Regions from separate parts of the Acinetobacter sp. GRABPA_MV_2 genome, predicted to be linked through region 2. Evidence: predicted binding sites of a transcription regulator. Region 2 holds the regulator's gene; the other holds the start of a gene.
The links. Region 2 encodes PhoB, which activates phosphate uptake and scavenging genes when phosphate is short. Its sites were predicted from a motif close to TGTCATNAANCTGTCATAA; they were not measured.

Region 1 (10,520 bases), on a different contig from region 2:
TTGACCAGAATAACGCAATTCAATGGCATTATTTTAACGTAACTGAGCTTTTAAGTCTGCCTTTTACTCAGCGTTATGATTTAGGTTTTGTACTGTTTGATACTGATGAAATGCAGAACATCAGCGATGTGCAAAAATCACAATTATTAGTAAAGCTAAGAGATTTATTAGCAAAACGAATTGTCGTCGTGAGCAAGCGCAGTGATGAGCAGCTTTTGCGTTCTTTAGGTTTTACGCAACTGATTGATAAGACATCACATGATAGTGATTTCGCCTTATGGCAATTTAACATATTGACCTATAAACATGTACCAGATTGGTTTAATTCAAAGTTCTGGGCAAACCCGGAAAACTGGAATAAATTCCGCTGGTAAAAGAGCCCTAAATCTCTTTCAAAATTTAACAATTTGGCTTTTGCTGTCTTAACAAGAATCCGCGTATGCTCATGTATAAACCATACATAAGAGTTACTCATGACAAATTTAAGCAACATTGTAGAAGTTTTGGCTAAACAGGCTTTAGGTGGAAATCAGCAAGCATCAGGTCAAGGCGGTTTAGGTGGAATTTTAGGTTCAGTACTAGGACAAATGGGGAGTAATACTTCTTCTGGCGCTCAAGGTGGCCTTGGAGGAGTATTAGGTTCTGTATTAGGGCAAGTGACTGGTAATAACAGTACACCTCAAGCAGGTGGCGGCGTACAAAGTTTATTGATTGCAGTTGTGCCTTTAATTTTGGGCTGGGTACAGCAACAAGGCGGTTTGCAGGCTGCTTTGGAAAAGCTAAAAGGTGCTGGTTTAGGTAGCCAAGTTCAAAGTTGGGTTGACCCAAATCAAACTAATAGCGAAGTTCCAACTCAACAATTGCAGAGTTTATTTAATCCCGCCGACATCGAGCAAGTTGCTGCTCAAGCTCAAGCGCCAAAAGAACAAGTTTATGGTGCAATTGCTTCCGTTTTACCTCAAGTCATTGACTCGTTAACACCTCAAGGTGATAGTACTGACCATCAAGAAGCCAACCAAGATATTCAAAATGTCATGAATCTTGTAAGTGGTTTTTTAAAATAAGATATAAATCTACAAAAGCCGATAAGTTTTATATCGGCTTTTTTACTCACGACAAAAAATAAAAGGGCATAAGCCCTTTTATTTTAGATCTGAATCAAACATAACTGATTAGAAGTTATATTCGATACCCGTACCTACAACAGTTTGTTTGTCGTCGTCGTTCAACCAGTCACGTTTTTGTTGAGCAACGATACCGTAGAAGCGAGCTTGTTTGTTGATTTGGTAATCAAGACCTAAACCGTACAAGTCAATTTTACGATCTGCCTGACCACTTACTTGTGTTTCAGCAGAAGCATATTCTGCTTTTACTTTAAGTTTAGTATTTGGAATTTTATAAGCAGCTGTTACTGCGTATGCTTCTTCTTCTAAACCACGGTAAGCTTTACCAGCTTTATCGATTGAACCGTCTGATTTATATGATTGACCATATGCAGTTAAGTCATCAGTAGGTTCAGCATGTTGCCATAAAGCACCTACCACAAAACCAGATTTTGCAATGTCATAAGAACCAGTTACACGGTAAGCATCTGTATAGACATCTTTTAGACCGTAAGCTGTATATTTACCTTTAATACCAAAGTCACCAGCAGCAGCAATTGCTAAACCGATATCTTTGTTTTCGTAACCAAGTGAAGTTGATACAGAGTCAAAGCTATCATTTTTGCTGTCTTTACCAGTTTCACCTTGTTTGCTATCAGAGGTGCTTTCGCCAGTTTGAGCCATGATATTGAATGTTAAACCAGCTAATAATTTAGGGTCTAATTCAAAACCGATTACGTTATCTAAACGGTTTTCACCGTACATGATATTAGTAATATCTAAACGTGTATCGTCATTAAAGATGTCTTGGTTACCACCAGCAGCAGTTTTGAAGTAAGAATCATATTTACCTACTTTCAACGTACCAACACCATCAGTTTTTAAACCGATAAAACGGTTACGAGCACTAAGGTCAGTATCAGAACCTGAACCATCAGTAGAAATTGCCCATTCAGCTAAATAAACAGCAGATAATTTGTCAGTTAATTTCTCTTCGCCTTTTACCCCAATACGAGAAGAGTTTGAGTTAATTTCGGTAACGTCACTTTTTCCATCGAAATTTTTATTATCAACTTGGTTAATAGAAACATTTAGTTTGCCATACAAAGTTGGCGCTGCTTGCACCGCGTTTATGCTCAAAGTTGCAACTGCGGCAGCGAGTAGCAATTTCTTCATTGAGATTTCTCCAAAAGTATTTAAAAATGGCGTATGCCTAGCTAACTATTTATTTTGTAGTTGACTGATGTACAAAAAGTTACAAAAGCTCACCAACTTGCTATGCAGTATCGACAAATTTTGTGACAGAGAAGTGAAGAATAAATGACAGTTTTATGACGTTTAAAATTTAGAAATAAATTAGTTATTTTTATTGTTTGATAGTTTTTAGACGAAAAAAAGCGGAGTCTAAACTCCGCTTTAACCATTTAAAAATCAAAGAGCTGCTTTAATTTTTTCAGCTAATTCTTTAATTTTTTCTTGATCTCCTAATTCAACAGCATGGCGTCCAAGATGATGCACATTTGTTGGAATTAGGTGAAAATGAACATGTGGAACAGTTTGTCCTGCTGCTGCTCCAGAAAGTTGCATCAATACAATACCTTCCAAATTGAGCGCTTTTTCCATTGCCTTAGCAATTTTCTGAACAATTTGTATGGTATATGCAGCTGCTTCAGCAGGTAAGTCTAGCAGTGTTACAGCAGGCGTTTTTGGAATAACTAATGTATGACCATCGGCTTGAGGCATAATATCCATAAAAGCTAGAACTTGATCATCTTCATATACTTTTATCGCTGGAAGTTCTCCACGTAAAATTTTTGCGAAGATATTTTGATCATCATATGCCATGTATTATTCCTTTAAAATCATTTACATTTCAATTCTTTTTGACGTTCTTTAATCGCGTCTAGACGTTGTTGCTCTTTGTCAGAAAACTTTGGTTTTGTCGTATGACAGTTTTCATTACCATATTTTTCTTTTGCATCAGGATCTTTAAAACAAAAGCCTTTTGATGCATAAATCAAATTGTAATCGTCTTGCAATTTCTGACATTCTTGCTCAGGTGTTGCAGCTTGTACACCTACACTAGCAATGCTTACCATGCCAGTAAAGACTGCAACCATAAATTTATTCATGAGCTTTTCCTCAGTTAAAGGTATGAACCTGTACTCAATATACGGTTTATTACCAATATTTCAATGACTATTAATTACTCAAGTGTCATTTTGGTTTAGAATTTGTTCAGAGGATGAATAAAGTTATTAAATATCAATAATTTAAAAATATTAAATAAAACATAAGCTTAAGTGGTTATTTATATATTTTTCAATAATCTGATTCTTATCTAGCCCCTTATGACTCACAGTGTTGGCCTATATAAAATACTTGTGTTTTGTTGTAATGATCTAAAATTTGATGGAAAGGCTCAGGATTTTGTTTACTGCATAGAAGCCTTTTAGCATGCAATTTGGACAATGAAAAAAACCAGTTATTAATAACATTATCAAAAGTATGAAATGTGATAATTATTATGTTTTAAATGAAAGATGTATTGATTTTACATATTTTAGCTTCTATTATAGTGTCCTTAATTGCTGCGTTTGATAGTTTTTGTTTTTATAGCCTATTTCTCAAAATGAAATGGGCTTTTTTTTATTTAAAGTTATTTCTAATCATGAAAAATAAGCGGTTTGGAATGATATAAATCTTACACTATATTTTATTTTTGTGATAGACTTGACATAGCACTTTCACAATTGATCTGGTAGTTACTTTCTAGCCTTATAACCTTACATATAGTAATAGTATATCCATCATACTTTCTTAAAGGACTTAGTCATTCATTCAGACTAAATACTAAAGGAATAGAGGATGCCACAATTTTTAATTATTGCTGAAAAAGTTTATAAAAAGTTTGAAGAGGAAAAGCATTCTACTGATAATATTATTGAGCATTTGAATGGCTTAGTTAGTATTATCCGACAAGAAATAAGAGGTACGCCGTATCAACTAAAATATAATTTTATTGATTTTGAAGAATGTCTAAATAAGCCTGCAAAAGAATGTAGAGTTAAACTCGATATCAGCTTAATGCCAACCTATAAGAATAAAGGAGAATACATTATGTGGTTGGCTGGTTTTATCGAAAAAATTACTTTAGGGGGAAGGGAAAAGTTTCCACCACTTACAAATAGTTTATTGCCAAGTTGTATAGTTACCAATCCTTATGTAACAAAAATGGAGCAGGCAAAAGCTTCTTCTGAAAGAAGTGCACAAATGATTGTAAATTACTTTAAATCATCCGATTATGAAAAAATTAATAAAGTTTCTACATCTTAAAAAATAATAACTTTGAAGTGCTTAAGATGCTTTTTATATAAAAAGATTTGAATGATAAATGACATGATTTAATAGAATAGTTGAGTACTCTTAGTAAATATATTTCATTGACTTATATTTTATAAACCGCCCATTTGAACGGTTTTTTTATATTTAAATTAAGTACTTTTAAACTATTAAGACAAGCCAGTAAGTAGTTATGAAAATAATAGTATTATTGGTCAATGCGCAGCTATACGGTCTCAATCACTCCTAAACCAGTAAATGCAACGAATTGAATCATAACTTTTATTATTAAATTTGCGTTGAACGTTCGGATAGCCATTTTGCCAGTTGGGGCCAAAACTCCAGAGCACTTGCCTGACTCGACATGAGGCCCAAATGTCCGCCAGGAATAAGAGTAAACGTAACGTCTTTGCTACTAGTTAATTGGCTTAATGGGTGAGCAGCATCAGCAGTTACTAACTGATCACTACGACCCGCGCCAACTAACAGAGAACAATTGATATTTTTTAATTCTATTTTTTTATCTTTTAACTGGATAAAGCCGTGCTTCAATGGATTTTGCAACCAAACATTGAACAACATGTCGTGATTAATTCCGCCCGGGTAATCAATCATATTATTTAAAAAGTTACTTAGAGTGGCATGCTCTTGCACAAATTGTAGGTCATCAAGATTCTTTAGTAGTTGAATATGTCCATCAAACCAGCCTTTAGGATCAAGAATTTTGAAACCTAAAGAGTTTAAAATTCCAGGACTATGAATCAAACGTTTTGGTAGTCCAGAGTAAATACGGTCTTGAATTTTTTTATTGCGACCAATCGCGTTGTTTATGGCTCGGTAGAGTTTTCCAATATAACCAGAAGCATAACTATCTATTGGACTACCAAGTACGATAAGGTTTTTAACATAATTGGGTTGATTTAAAGCGGTATATAAGGTGACAAATATGCCAGCCATACTCCAGCCATGAAGCGAGATTTGTTCACTTCCTGAATGTGTTCGGACAAGTTGTATTGCTTGAGGAATAAACCCTTCAATAAATGATAAAAAATTAAGATGTCTATCTTTAAAATTTAAGCGGCCCCAATCCACAAGATATACGTCAAAACCTGCATTTTGGAAGTATTTAATAAGAGAGCGATATGGATATAAATCATATATCGCCATATTAATAGCGAGTGGTGCAACAAATACTAACGGTTCTTTAAATTGTTTTTGAGTAGCTGCGTAATAACGAATACGAGTTTGATTGAATTCACCAATCACTTCATAAGGAGTGCTTTGTGACAAAACCAATGTTTTTGGGCGAAATAGTCGGGTAGAGAGGTGCTTGATTTGACTTTGTTCAGAGACAATGGACTTTAAGCGTTTCATCTTTCTTTTACCAACTATTTTCTAAAGTTGAATAAAGTCTAAGCGATAATTTTAAGGTTTACCTTGACCTTAAATACCCTAGACACTCAAAATGATGATAGTTTTTTTAGTACATGACCAGTAAAGGCGAACATTTAATGAACCAGTCTGATGATTTAGAATACCAACTTGATACTTTAGCCATTCGTACCGGACATACTCGTAGTTTTGAAGGTGAGCATGGCGAACCGATTTTTTTGACTTCATCATTTGTATATGAAAACGCTGCTGAAGCGGCTGCAAAATTTTCTGGTCAGGTTCAAGGAAATATCTATTCTCGTTTTACTAATCCGACTGTATCGATGTTCGAAAAACGTTTAGCAGCTTTAGATGGTGCTGAACGAGCTGTAGCGACAAGCTCGGGAATGGGCGCGATTTTGTCAGTTGCTATGGCATATCTAAAAGCGGGTGATCATGTTATTTGCTCAAGAGCAGTTTTTGGTTCAGTTGTTGCCTTATTTGAAAAATATATTGCCAAGTTTGGTGTAGACATTACATTTGTTGATTTGTGTGATTTAGACGAATGGAAAAATGCTGTACGTCCTGAAACCAAACTTTTCTTTGTTGAGTCACCGTCTAACCCTCTAGCTGAGATTGCAGATATACAAGCTCTAGCAGATATCGCCCATGCGAATGGCGCATTACTTGCGGTTGATAACAGTTTCTGTACACCTGTTTTACAGCAACCACTAAAGTTTGGTGCGGATATTGTGATTTACTCTGCGACTAAATACTTAGATGGCCAAGGCCGTGCATTAGGCGGTGCTGTTGTTGGTAATCATCAGTTGTTAGAAGAAGTTTTCGGTGTTGTTCGTACGCTTGGACCATCAATGAGCCCATTTAATGCATGGGTTTTCTTAAAAGGTCTAGAAACTTTACGTTTACGTATGAAAGCACACTGTGAGAGTGCTCAAATTCTTGCAGAATGGTTATCTGGTCATGAAAAGGTAGAGAAGGTTTACTACGCTGGTTTACCAGCTCATGAAGGTCATGAACTTGCTGCTAAACAGCAAAATGGCTTTGGCGGTATTGTATCCTTCGTTGTTAAAGGCGAGCGTGAAGGTGCTTGGAAGGTTATTGATAATACTAAGTTTATCTCGATTACAGGTAATCTAGGTGATGTGAAATCGACGATTACCCACCCAGCAACCACAACTCATGGCAAACTTTCTGTTGAAGCAAAAGAAGCTGCTGGTATTCAAGAAGGTCTAATTCGTGTTTCTGTGGGTCTAGAAGATATTAATGACATTATTGGTGATATCTCACGTGGGTTAGATTTAATCTAATTAAGTTATGTTTGTTATGGAAAAGTCACATTCATTTTAATGTGGCTTTTTTTGTTACTTATAAGCAACAATAGCAATAAAAAGTCTACGTTTTGTTATAAAACAGTCTAAAATTTCAACGTATAAAAGCTCTAAATTTAATAAAAATAACAAAGAGAGTCTTTAGTCATGCTTAAACCAATAATTATTTTAGTTGCGATAGGGGCAATTGGTCTAGTTGGATATAGAGTATTTGCTCAGAAAGATGAACCAACACAGATGAGTGAAACTGTATTATTAATTAATGATGCAAACAAATCCGTTCAAGACGCTGATCTTTCAATAGAAAAAGCCAATACTTCTTTCAAGAATGTTCCTTTAAGTGAATATAAACCAAACAATAAAAGTCTACAGGCTGCCCAGTAACTTTTCTAAATTTTACTTTTTTCTACTCATCAAAAGTTTTCTATATAAACGCTTTTAGTCGATTGACCATAGAAAATAGTTTCATAGATACCAATAGAAAACATTGATTTATTGTGTCAGAATTACGGATTAATTTTGATTTAAACGTACTAACCTCAATGATCTTGATGATCTATATGGGGAGTAGAAAGAGTTTAAGTTTTGCAGTGTTATGTGACTATCAATAATACTTGAAATATTTGATAGAGATACGGAGTTAGGTTTATGAATATCAATATGCTTATGCAGCAAGCGCAGCGCATGCAAAAAGATATGGAATCAAATATAAAAAAGGCTAAAGAAGAGCTTGCTCAAACTGAAGTACACGCTGAAGCGGGCGGTGGTTTGGTTAAAGTCACAATGACTGGCCGTTATATCGTAAAACGTATCGAAATTAATCCAGAATTACTTCAAGATGAACCAGACATGATTGAAGACTTAATTGCTGCTGCAGTAAATGATGCTGTACGTCAAGCAGAAGTGATTTCTGAAGAAAAAATGCAAAAAGCAAATTCTGGTATGGGTTTACCACCTGGCTTAGCGGGCATGTTCTAAGGAAATTCAGTGTTTAGCGATAGATTTGAACAACTCGTTCAAGCTTTACGTATATTGCCAAGCGTTGGTCCGAAGTCGGCTCAACGTATGGCTTTACATCTTTTGATGAAAAATCGAGAAGGGGCATTTGCATTAGCTCATGCTTTACATGAGGCTTCAAGTTATATACATGAATGTAGTGTCTGCCATTCTTTGACTGAAAATGAAGTTTGTGATATTTGCGCCTCAACTGACCGAGATGATCAGTTATTGTGTGTAGTTGAATCACCAGCTGATGTGATGGCGATTGAGCAAAGCGGTAGCTTTCGTGGAAAATACCATGTTTTAGGTGGTCATCTTTCTCCATTAGATGGTATTGGTCCAGAAGAAATTGGTATTCCTTACCTAATTCAGCGTCTAAGCCAAGGTACTATTGAAGAAGTCATTTTGGCAACTAATGCGACTGTAGAAGGACAAGCGACAGCCCATTATTTGGTAGAGGCGACTAAACATTTACCAATACAAATGACGCGTATTGCTCAAGGTGTACCTCAGGGTGGTGAACTCGAATACGTAGATAGCCATACTTTAAGTCAGGCAGTATATAATCGCATGAGAATGAAATAAGTATTTCGATGCTTATTTCATTAATGAATGTACTATCAATTTGATTAAATTTATTAATTGAATTCAGTTATTAAACATAAATATTATTTTGTATTTTATTATTAAAGATATTTTAAACAAAATATGAATATAAGCATGAAAAAGATCTTATAAATTTTAAATAAAGAACATTTGGAGATAAATTTAAAAAGTACAAATAAAAGATCAAAAAATTATCTATTTTCGAAAAATTGTTCAAAAATAGAGTATTCATAAAGGTTTAAGTGGCATTTTTCTGCTTCTATGTTATATATACCAGAGTTTAAAGCACTCTTTGCAATACTTGAGAAAGCATGTTTCAGTTTATCCAACAGCAAACCGAATTGGTTGATGTTCTTCAAAAAATGGATCAATGTTCAATATATGGACTTGATACAGAGTTTATTAAGGTTGACACACTCTGGCCTAAACTTGGAGTATGCCAAGTCAATGTAAATGGTGATGTCTATCTGTTGGATGGTGTTTCATTAGATCTAAGGCAGTTTTGGAAAAAGATTTTCCTCGCGCAGCAAAATATTTTTCATGCATGTGGAGAAGATATTGATTTAATCTATCATTACGCTGATCAAGAAGATCTGCTTAATGTGTTTGATACTCAAGTAGGTCTGTCTTTTTTAGGTCATGGCCTGCAAGTGAGTTACCAAGGTGCTTTAAAACTTTGTCTTGATATTGATATTGAAAAAGATCAAACCAGATCTGATTGGTTGGCTAGACCTTTATCGCCTCAGCAACTTTGTTATGCTGCTAACGATGTTTTGTATCTAATGAAGTTAGCTAGTCATATTCAAGAACAGCTTAAGCAGAAAGGGCTTTATAACTATGTTCTTGAGGACTGTAGTAGTCTAACTAAAGAAATCATTAGTGAAACTCCGACCGAATTACTATATACCGATGTGGGAAATTATCGTCATTCACGTCGTCAGTTAATGCAGTTGCAAAATTTAAGCGAGTGGCGTGAATACATTGTAAAAGCAACGAATCAGCCACGCAGTTTTATTCTTAGAAATTCAACCATGATTGATATGGTTGAAAAGAACCCGCGTAATAGTTTTCAACTTTCGCAAGTGAAAGATATTCGTCCGAATGTAGTTCGCGAGTACGGCAAAACGATTTTAGAACTTCTTAAAGATTTACCAGTCGAAAGCAAATGGCCATCAAAGATTGCAAAACCATTTAAGGTTACGTCTAAAGAAACTTTAAATAAAATGGATATGGTACTTGCTCATGCAATAAATGAGACTTCTATTCCCAAAGAAGTGTTGCTGAGAAAAAAATGGTTAAATGCCATTCATCAACATGTTCTATCTCAAGGGGATGAACAGGATTTACCTGACTATTTGTTAGGATGGCGTTACGAGTTATTAACTCAACCATTAATCCAGTTGTTTCAAGAAGAAAAACAAAGTTTATCTATTTAAAATGAATAGATAATTAGAAATTTAGAGGCTCATCATGTGATGAGCCTTTTAAATAAAGAATAATCGTTGTGTTAAGTTTTTAATTAGTTTTTATTTAAAAAAAGAGTTAATTTTAATATTTAAGTATATAAAAATAATATTTTTTGTAGATTATCTAAACAATTATTTAGTCTGATAAAATTCATAAAATAATGTAATAAAGTAAATATAATTTGAAAATTCAATAATGAATTAAATTAACTTATATCGTGAGAAAAATTCAATTGATTAAACATACAGGTCTGTATATTCTTGGGTTTAAGAAAAACAATTTC
Region 2 (10,520 bases):
CATCTGAGCCTGTTCACTCTGTACCACCTGCAATGTATGGCGGAAATATTGATATTAATGAACTAGGGGCAGGTTCAACCGCGTATTATCCTGTTCAGGTTAAAGGTGCATTATTCTATACGGGTGATAGCCATTTCGCGCAAGGCGATGGGGAAGTGGCATTAACGGCACTAGAAGCTTCAGCCCGCGCCACGCTCAAATTTACCTTACTCAAAGCAGGTAAGGACAAAATACCGGGCAAAGATTTAAAACAACCTTTAGCTGAAAATGCTGAATTTTGGATTACACCGGGACTTGATGAAGATCTTGATGAAGCGATGAAGAAATCTACACGTGAAGCCATTCGTTTCTTAAACCAAGAATACGGTATTGACGAAGCAACAGCGTACGCCTATTTAAGTGCCGCGACTGATTTTGAAGTTTCACAAGTAGTAGATAAAACCAAAGGTATTCATGCAAAAATAAGAAAAGCTGATTTTAAAGAATTTGAAAGTAAATAATTGAGATGATCTGAGCTTGGTATTTAAAATATTAAATACCAAGTTAATCTTATCTTAACTATTTATAAGTATTATATAATTTATAATTAAGTATAATAAATATCACACATATTTATTAGTATAAAATCTAATGCAATCACTTCCAAACGTTCTACTATATCTTGCTGCTTTATTAACATTCTGTGCTGCATTACTTCATTTTGTTTGTGTGTTCTGGGGAGCAAATGGTTTTCGGTTTTTAGGGGCGGGGAAAAGTATTGTCCATATGGTTGAAAGAGGGCACTGGTATCCTAATTTTACAGCTATAACTGTGGGGTTAATTCTAACTGTATGTGCTATTTATGCCTTCTTTGCAGCAAAGGGAATACAGGTATTACCATTTACTAAACTTATTTTGTCACTTGTTTCAGCGGTTTTTCTTATCCGTGGTTTTGCTTTTCCATGGTTAAAGTCAAAATTTGTGGGAAATAGTGATTTATTTTGGTATATCAGCTCAGCCTTTTGTTTAATACTCGGTGCTTTATATGCCGCAGGCGTATATTTAATTTGAAACGAATATATTCTAAGTGAACTAGAGTGAATAATTTTAAAAATTAAAAAGGGAGCAACGCTCCCTTTTTAATTATTTAGTCCAGCCATATTTTTTGAAAATAGTATTGCCTTGCTGTGAAGATAGAAAATCTACAAAACGTTTAGCCTCAGCATCTTTTAGACTATGTTTGGTTAATGCAACACCTGTATCACGATAGACAACTAGCTCTGGTTCGATAGGGATAATTTGTCCAACATCTGGGTTACTGATTCCCCAAATATTAAAGACTAACCAAGCATCATAGCTGCTATTTTCTTCCCAGCTTTTCTTGGCAATCCCTGTATTGGCTGCATAGGTGGCAATATTCTTTCGAAAAGCTTTTGTTAATTGAATATTTCCGGTTCTGCCAGCAATATCTTCCCACATACCGACTTGACCTGCACCATGTGTAACTAAAACTTTAATATTGGGTTTAGCTAGGTCTTTAAATCCTTTAATATTTTTAGGATTACCTTTGCGTACTAAAATGGCTGCGGGGCGTAAATATAAAGGTTCCACCGAGTCTTTTATAATTTGCTCAGAAAAGGTATTTTCGAAATCAGACATCATGGCTTCGGAACCACTATAGATAACATCTGCATCTAGTTTCGCTTTTTCAGACCATTGAGCAGTAGGACCAGAAGTCACATGGACTGCTATGCCAGTTTTATTGGTGAATTGTTTGGCGGCTTCTTTCATGGCGGGTGCGGGCCCACCCGGACCATAGACTTGTACGTCTGCAAAACTATGGATAGATAGAGAACCGAGAATAAGAAAAATCAGGTAGGGTATAAATTTTTGTTTTGACATTTTAATCACTATAGTAATTAAGAAAATATCAGCATATATTTTTTATTATTGAAATTGGATTAATTTTTGCAACGATATTTATAATACATTTCTTTAAAATATATTTAATGAGATTTTAATAGACTATATATAAATGTAAATTATTTTGAGTTAAATATAAATATAGAAGATTCTATGGTAATTTATATTTTATAAATTAATTATTTAAATAGATGTAATGTAAATAATAGAGGAGTAATCCCTTGATTAAAAAAAGTAATTCTTTTTTTAAAATTTTATTTAGCAGTATTTGTTTGGTGTCTGGCTCTGCTATGGCTGCTCAAATTACCGATTTGGGTAAGCAAATTGTGAGCGAAAAACCAGGCTCAATACTCTCTATAGCACAACAAGATGTGACAAATTTATTTCCTCATGCAGATCAGCGCTTGTTGGTTAATTATCGTAGTCGAGGTATTCAGGGCGAGCCCATTGTGGCATCAGCTTTTATTTTATTACCGAAAGGAACACCACCAAAAAATGGCTGGCCGATACTGGCTTGGGCGCATGGTACGACAGGAGTTGCTGATACTTGTGCACCTTCGGGTGACTATGTGGGTGGACCAGTTCACTCATATCAAGAGGTTGCTTCCAAAGCTTTAGATGGTTGGCTTGCCCGTGGCTATGCAGTTGTTGCACCTGATTATCAGGGCTTAGGTACACCGGACGGGCATCCTTATATGAATGCAAAGAGCCAACTACATACGGTTGTCGATGCAGTGCGTGCATTGCATTTGCTTAAGCCCAAGAGCTTTAATAAACAGTGGTTGGTGATGGGGCACAGTCAAGGTGGGGCTGCGGCAATTGCAGTGTCTGCCTATGGTCAAAAAGATGCACCTGAACTAGATTTAAAAGGGGCAATTGCTCTTGCGCCAGGCGGCTATCAATATGAAGGCATTGCAGAATATGTGAAAACTAATCCGAACCCAGAACCTAGTGTGGCCGCTTTTTTCCCGATTGTGTTATTGGGAGCACAAGCAGCAGAACCAAGTATTGTTCTTGAAAACTTAGTCAGTGCAGAAATGAATGCGGTGCTAACTCAAGCGCGCAGTCGCTGTTTATCTGAACTTCAATCTGATTTGAAGAAGTCTCCTTCTAGCATATTTCTGCCTAATGCAGACTTAAAACCTCTTCTGGCTTATCTAAAACAACAGTCCATTGAAAATATGGTGCCGACTGTGCCGTTAATGATTGTTCAAGGTTCTAAAGATCATTTAGTCGACCCTAGAGGCACATCTGCTTATTATCAGCAGTTATGTAAATTAAAAAAACCAACTATATATCAAACGATTGATGGCGGAGACCATCGTGATGCATTACGCCAGAGCAATACTTTTGCCACTAGTTTTTTAAACGTAATTGAGAAAAATCAGACAAAATCGTATTGCTCTAATTTTAAGTAAATTATTTTAAATAATACAAAAAAGCCGACTTTTCATGAGTCGGCTTTTTTGTATGTGCAGGGAATAGTTTTAGGTCATGTTATATAGTCTTTCTTTTGGAAAAACTGCGGTAAATGTTGATCCCTCGTTTTCTTTAGACTGCACATCTAAATACGCACCGTGTTGCATAAGCACATGTTTTACAATTGCTAAGCCTAAACCTGTACCACCTGTTTGACGGCTACGGTCGCTGTCCACACGATAGAAGCGTTCAGTCAGGCGTGGTAAATGTTTAGGATTAATTCCGATGCCCGTGTCTTGTACACTAAAGTAAGCATGTTCGCCATCATCATGCCAGCCTATGGTAATGGTTCCACCTTTTGGCGTGTACTTGATGGCATTGGTAATTAAATTACTAAATGCGCTGGCAATTTCCATGTCGGAACCAATCAGGTCGCAGTGGCTATCAATGTGTAAATTGAGCGTATGTCCATAATCGGCATTATAGGCCTGAGCATCATCAAATAATTGATTCATTAAACTCGGCATTTCAATAATCTGATTTTTCGCAATTTTCTTGTTATTTTCTAAATTCGATAATAGCAGTAAATCATTGACCAAAGCATTCATACGCTTGGTTTGTGATTGCATTTGATCAAAGGCTCGTTTCCAGCGTGGACTAATATCTTCCTGATCTGTAAAGGTTTCGATATAACCACTCAGCACGGTTAGTGGTGTACGAAGTTCATGTGAAATATTATCGACGAAGTCTTTACGCATTTGCTCAAGGTTATGCATACGAGTCACGTCGTAAGCTACTAATAAACGACTTTCTCCACCAAATCGAGTGAGCTTAACCTGTACATAACGGTCATCATCAAAATTGGAATGGAGTTTAATCCCATCGGGTGCCTGATCAATATTGTTAAAATATTCAATAAAGGTCGGCTGACGTAAAATCGTTAAGAGGTTTCGGCCACGGTCAAGTGGACTAATCCCTAATAAACGCTCTGCGGCTGGGTTCCACCATTCGATTTGATGTTGATCATCAATTAGAACTACGGCCTCAGCAAGGGCAACTAAGGAAGATTGTGCTCGGTCAATTAAACCGACCATTTCGGCCTGAACAATTCGTTCCTGACGCTGAGCACGGTAAACATTAAATAATAATGCACCCCAAATCCCGTTAAGATTTGGAGGCACATCATAAGGTTTATTGGCAATCCAGTCATTGACCAGATATAAAGAACGCAACTGGAGTGTAAAAAACACCACGAAGGCGATAAAAATACAACTCCAGAAATACCCGACACCTAAACCGACTAAACCGGCAATAATTAGAAAAAATAATAAAAGCCGTAAATCTTGTTTGGCAAACGTCCATAAACTACTGTAACGAGAAAGTTTTTGTTCACGTACCTGTTCAGGGACGGGGTAAGGTTCATACATAAATCTTGGTTAACCTGCGGCTAAATCTGCACGTGTTGAGAAACGGTAGCCAGTTCCACGTACAGTCTGAACAAATCGGTCAACACCAAAAGGTTCTAAGACTTTACGCAAACGGCGGATATGCACATCGATAGTGCGGTCTTCAATATATACATTACCGCCCCATACCTGATCGAGCAACTGGGCACGTGTATATGCACGCTCTGGATGGGTCATAAAAAATGCAAGTAAGCGATATTCAGTTGGGCCCATATCTAAAATGCTGTTGCCAAAGCTAACACGCTGGCTTACAGGATCAAGAATTAAGCCATTGGCATCAATTGTTTTTTCACCACTTAATGCATTCGCACGACGTAGAACTGCCTTAATACGTGAAACCAGTTCACGTGTTGAGAAAGGCTTCGTCATGTAATCATCTGCACCCGCATCAAGACCTTGTACTTTATGGTCTTCTTCTCCACGAGCGGTGAGCATAATCACTGGAATTTCTGCTAGGTTCTCATCACGTTTTAAGCGGCGACATAAATCGACACCACTTACGCCTCCAGGTAACATCCAATCAAGCAAGATAAGCGCCGGACGTTGGTCGACGATAATTTGATGAGCCTGTTTGGCATCTTCAGCCTGTAAACACTGAAAGCCTGCCATGTCCAAAGAAGTATGGATCATTTCACGAATAGGGAGCTCATCATCGACAATTAAAATATAGTCATCTTTCACAGCGCAATATCCTATAGATTTAACGGTGAACCGTTTTGTAGTTATGACAGGCTTATTACAAAGATTAATTATGACAATTTCATTGCAGAAAAGTCTATAAAATTGAATTTAGCAATAATTTGTGACAAAACCAAGGCAAAGGCATGACCAAATGATGACATATAAACTTTAAACTTCTTAAATTCATTCAATGGGTTATTACCATAATTGCTTAACCGGTTTTTTAGATTATTAGCTGTCAAAAAACTTTAATATTATTTTGAAACTTGGGCTAATAGGGATAAGAAAACAATACGGCATGCGGTTAAAACCTGCTCAAGAGACTGCTCAAATCCTCCCATGACCCATCGAATCGCAATTTGGGTGACATATCCATTCAAGCCAGTTGCGATTAAAGAGAGCTCATTTTCATGGTGTTGAATTTGCGGCATGGTTAGCATAACAAAGGCCTGAATCATGCGATCAAATTGCGCAAGCGTTTCTTGAATGGTGGCTTGATTATGTAATTCTTGTACCAAAACGGCATCGACATAGATGATACGAGCTAATCTTGGATCATCTTTTAAGGTGGTCAGCAGTGCTCTTAAACCCGCATCGACCATTTTTTCTGGATCGGGTGCAGCTTTAATCACGGCTTGCATCAGATTTTGCTGTAATTCTTCAATCATTTTTAAAAAGATGGTTTGAAATAAATCTTCACTCTTCTTAAATGATTCATAAAAATAACGTTCTGTGAGTTTTGCCTCTTGGCAAACATCTTTTACCGTCACTGAAAAAAAACCGAGCGTTCCGTAGGTCGCAATACCTGCTTCAATCAGTTTTTCACGGCGTGCCTCTTTACGTTCAGATAGAGATAACCCTTTGAACTGACGTTCTTTACTCACACTTTTTGTTTTCTTTTTACTGGTTGAGTCGTTAGTCGCCATAAATAAGTCGTTTCCTAAAGAATGGTGTCCTAATTTATAGGTTTTGGCCAAATATGCTCACTATGATAAAGCCCTCAGAAGAATTGTGCCATTCTATCTGAAATTACAGTGTACTATATTGACAATGAATATTGTCAAAATTATATTGAAGATGTCTGAACTGCACATGCAATGAACCGACTGTGCAAATATCGAAAAACAAAGGATGGACAATGAAAAATTTTAAAAACAAAGTCGCTGCAATTACGGGCGCGGGTTCTGGCATTGGGCAACAGTTAGCAATTCTTTTGGCAAAACAAGGCTGCCATCTTTCGTTGAGTGATATTAATGAAAAAGGATTACAACAAACTGTCGAGCTTTTAAAGCCATACAGTAATATTACTGTTACCACCAAAAAGCTTGATGTATCTGATCGTGAAGCAGTAAAGCAGTGGGCACAAGAAACTGTGCAAGATCACGGTTCTGTTAACCTGATTTTTAACAATGCGGGCGTTGCATTAGGTTCAACTGTCGAAGGTGCGACCTACGAAGATTTAGAATGGATTGTTGGAATTAACTTCTGGGGTGTTGTGTACGGTACGAAAGAATTTTTACCGTTCATTAAGCAAACTCAAGATGGACACATTATTAACATCTCGAGCTTATTTGGTCTGACTGCCCAACCTACACAGTCTGGCTATAATGCAACCAAATTTGCTGTACGTGGTTTTACCGAGTCATTGCGCCAAGAGTTGGATATTGAAAAAAGTGGCGTGAGTTCTTTGTGCGTACATCCAGGGGGAATTCGTACCAATATTGCTAAAGCTGCAAAAATGAGTGACAGTTTGACTAGTTTAGGTATGGACCCGACTAAATCGATTCAAAACTTTGACAAGCTACTTCGTACTCCTCCAGAAGAAGCTGCCCGTCAAATCTTGGATGCTGTTTTGAAAAATAAACGCCGTTTATTGATTGGTAGTGATGCAAAAATTCTTGATGCATTCCAGCGTTTATTCCCGACCGGATACCAACGTGCTTCAACCATTGTGACTAAGTTAATGAAATAATTTTCAATGCAAAAAAGCCATCAATTGATGGCTTTTTTTATAATATTTAAATAGTTCTAAATAAGAACTTTGATCGTCTTTTTCTTCCAGATAAATTGATAATACAAGCCTTGAATAATACATAGACTGACAAATGCCAAGGCATAGGCAACCCAAATGCCTTTAAGTCCCCACATTGAGCTAAACCAGTAAGCACATGGAATCTCAATAAATAAAATGGCAGAGATGTTAATCAGCATTGGAACAGTTACGGTACCGCTCGAACGCATGATAGATGCAAAAATGGCACCTGCGCCAAAGAATAAAATTGCCCAAAGTACAATAAATAAAAGCTGCTGTCCTAACACCACCACAGTTGGGTCTGTGATAAATAAAGCCATCAAATATTTTGAAAATAGATAACCAAGTGCAATTAAGGCACCTGTAAATAAAAAGTTCATTCCCAGAGCGGTGCGTGTAACACGTGCGAGTAGATCTGATTTACCCGCACCAATCGCTTGCGCTGCAAAAATTGAGGCTGCGATGGAGATCGAAATCGCTGGAAACTGAATGTAGTTGAGCACCTGATTCACTGCACCATACGCTGCTGTAGCATGTGAACCATAATGGTTAACCAACCCAACAATAACCAAGCCAGCCATTGAGGTCGTAATCATTTGAATACCCGTTGGGACGCCTAAGCGTAAAATGATTTTGCTCAGTTCTGGATTATGACGGATATGTTGCAGAAGCTGACGATTAGGCCGAAGTGAATGATTTTTCTTATTTAGATAAATCGCAAGAAAAATTAATATTGCGATATAACTAATAATTGATGCTATAGCAGGAGCAATAATCCCTAGGGCAGGAAAGCCAAAATAACCTTTGAGAAGAATTGGTGTAATAATTACACCGATGACACTGGTTAAAGCGAGGGCCAGTAAAGGGGTTGTACTGTCTCCCACACCACGTAAAATTGAGGTATAGATAATATAAACGAACAGAAGAGGGCTACCCGCCAACATCCATTGAACATAAGGCAAAGCAAGATGCATTACCTTGGGATCAGTACCCAATAACTCTAAAATATCTTTAGCAAAGAACACACCAAGAATCGCGGTAACGATTCCACCAATGATGGTCATAAACAGGGTAGAACCGACCACACTTTGGACTTTCTCTATATTTTGCGCACCCCATGCTTGTCCTACTAAAACAGTCGTACCTGTTGAAATTCCGATAATAAAAGCGAGGAGCAAAAATAAGATAGGGAAATATACAGAAACTGCCGCAATTGCATCTACTCCCATCATTTGACCAACAAAGATGGTGTTAATAGTTCCCGACAAGTTCTGCAAAATATTGGTTGCAATCAAAGGTAGCAAGAAAACAAAAAATGTTTTCCATAGATTTTGTTGTTGAATTAAGGACTGTCTTGGTGGCATGTGTTCTCCATCGCCCATCTCTTTGATGAGCGGGGCGGATATTCAACTTAGCATAGTTGGAGCGAATGACTTGTAGTATTTTTACAGCGCTAAGTGGCTAAATTTATTAACATTGATTCAAAATTTCTCCTGCTTTTTGCAGAGTGTCATCATTTTTAGCAAAGCAGAATCGAATCAAGCGTAAAGACTCAGGCGCTTGCTGATAGAAAACCGAAACTGGAATAGCCACAATCTTATGTTGTTCGGCAAGAAACTGGCACATTTCTACATCGTTTAAGTCGGGACGAATTTGACTGTAATCGAGGTTTTGGAAATAAGTACCTTGAGAAGGTTTAAGTAAAAAACGACTATTATGAATTGCCTGATTAAATCGATCTCTTTTCGTTTGGTAAAACTGCGAGAGCTCTTGAATATGTTCTGGATGTTGCTCCATATATTGTGCTAGAGCAATCTGACAAGGAGTCGTACCACAGAAATTCGCATATTGATAAATCTGACGGAATAAACGCATCAGTTCAGGTGAAGCGACGCAGTAACCTGTTTTCCATCCCGTCACATGAAAGGTTTTTCCAAAAGAACCAATTACAAAACTACGCTCTCTGAGCTCTGGAAAATGCAATGCACTAAAGTGTTGTTGACCATCAAAAACTAAGTGTTCATAGACTTCATCGGATAAAACTAAAATATTTTTATCTTGAATCAGTTCAATGAGTTCTAACCAGTCTTGTTTTGCCCAGATCGTCCCAGTTGGATTATGGGGCGTATTCACCACAATCATACGGGTTTTGTCATTGATCAGATCTTTAACCTGTTGCCAGTTCACTTTAAAGTCAGGTGCTTGCAGGGCAATATGAACCGCTTTGCCGCCTGCTAACTCGACAGAAGGGCCATAGCTATCATAACTTGGGTCAAAAATAATGACTTCATCTCCTGCATTGATGCAGGCTTGTATGGCACAAAAAATTGCTATGGTTGCGCCTGGTGTAATCGTGATTTGAGTAACAGGATCAAGTTGAAGTTGATCACGCTGCTGAAATTGTAAAGCGAGTTGCTCCCGTAAACCGAGAATACCATCGCCAGGCGGGTACTGATTATGTCCAGCTAAAGTCGCTTGAGATAAGGCTTCAAGTAAGGCTTGTGGCGCTGGAAAATCTGGAAAGCCCTGTGACAGGTTGAGTGCACCTAGACGATGTGCCAGTGCCGTCATGGTACTAAAAATAGTCACGCCTTGAGTGGCCAATTTTGACTGTAGCTGAAGCATATTGTTCTCTTATTAAAAATATTTAAAGTTATAAAATTGATTCAATCACTGCCCGAATTACACCGAGTGTCAAACCAATAAATGCACCCACTACAACACCATTTACACGGATCATGTGTAAGTCGCCACCGACTTCATTTTCAATTTTCCCGATCATTTCACGTGAATCCCATTCATGAATTCGTTCACTCACATAGCGTATGATTTTATGGCTATATTGATCCGTAAAATTCATGGCAAGTCCTGTCATTTCTTTGTTGAGAACTTCACGTACTTTTACATTTTGAACAAGGTTTTCACCGAGCTGCTGAATCGCAGCCCGCAGGTTCATTGCAATGCCAGAGTCTTCTTTCATTAAATCTTCTTTAATGGCATCACACAAAATGGTGACAGCA

Region 1: ACXM0J_RS10300 (porin) is a predicted target of PhoB. The motif match lies at 2,422-2,440, and genes of this name have one in related genera.

The regions. Positions count from the first base shown of each region.
Region 1 covers NZ_JBWZNA010000010.1:17,640-28,159, forward strand. Annotated here, with positions in the region: gene ACXM0J_RS10290 (DUF6231 family protein) at 1-374, shown strand, start outside; gene ACXM0J_RS10295 (YidB family protein) at 474-1,064, shown strand; gene ACXM0J_RS10300 (porin) at 1,173-2,279, opposite strand; gene ACXM0J_RS10305 (HIT family protein) at 2,535-2,948, opposite strand; gene ACXM0J_RS10310 (YARHG domain-containing protein) at 2,966-3,235, opposite strand; gene ACXM0J_RS10315 (hypothetical protein) at 3,972-4,439, shown strand; gene ACXM0J_RS10320 (alpha/beta fold hydrolase) at 4,734-5,819, opposite strand; gene ACXM0J_RS10325 (O-succinylhomoserine sulfhydrylase) at 5,957-7,144, shown strand; gene ACXM0J_RS10330 (hypothetical protein) at 7,313-7,549, shown strand; gene ACXM0J_RS10335 (YbaB/EbfC family nucleoid-associated protein) at 7,814-8,143, shown strand; gene recR (recombination mediator RecR) at 8,153-8,749, shown strand; gene ACXM0J_RS10345 (ribonuclease D) at 9,082-10,206, shown strand.
Region 2 covers NZ_JBWZNA010000015.1:85,596-96,115, forward strand. Annotated here, with positions in the region: gene ACXM0J_RS13610 (acetamidase/formamidase family protein) at 1-500, shown strand, start outside; gene ACXM0J_RS13615 (hypothetical protein) at 631-1,050, shown strand; gene ACXM0J_RS13620 (AcfC family putative adhesin) at 1,123-1,881, opposite strand; gene ACXM0J_RS13625 (alpha/beta fold hydrolase) at 2,124-3,320, shown strand; gene phoR (phosphate regulon sensor histidine kinase PhoR) at 3,390-4,748, opposite strand; gene phoB (phosphate regulon transcriptional regulator PhoB) at 4,758-5,468, opposite strand; gene ACXM0J_RS13640 (TetR/AcrR family transcriptional regulator) at 5,723-6,394, opposite strand; gene ACXM0J_RS13645 (SDR family NAD(P)-dependent oxidoreductase) at 6,607-7,440, shown strand; gene ACXM0J_RS13650 (MATE family efflux transporter) at 7,497-8,864, opposite strand; gene ACXM0J_RS13655 (pyridoxal phosphate-dependent aminotransferase) at 8,971-10,125, opposite strand; gene ACXM0J_RS13660 (DUF445 domain-containing protein) at 10,154-10,520, opposite strand, start outside.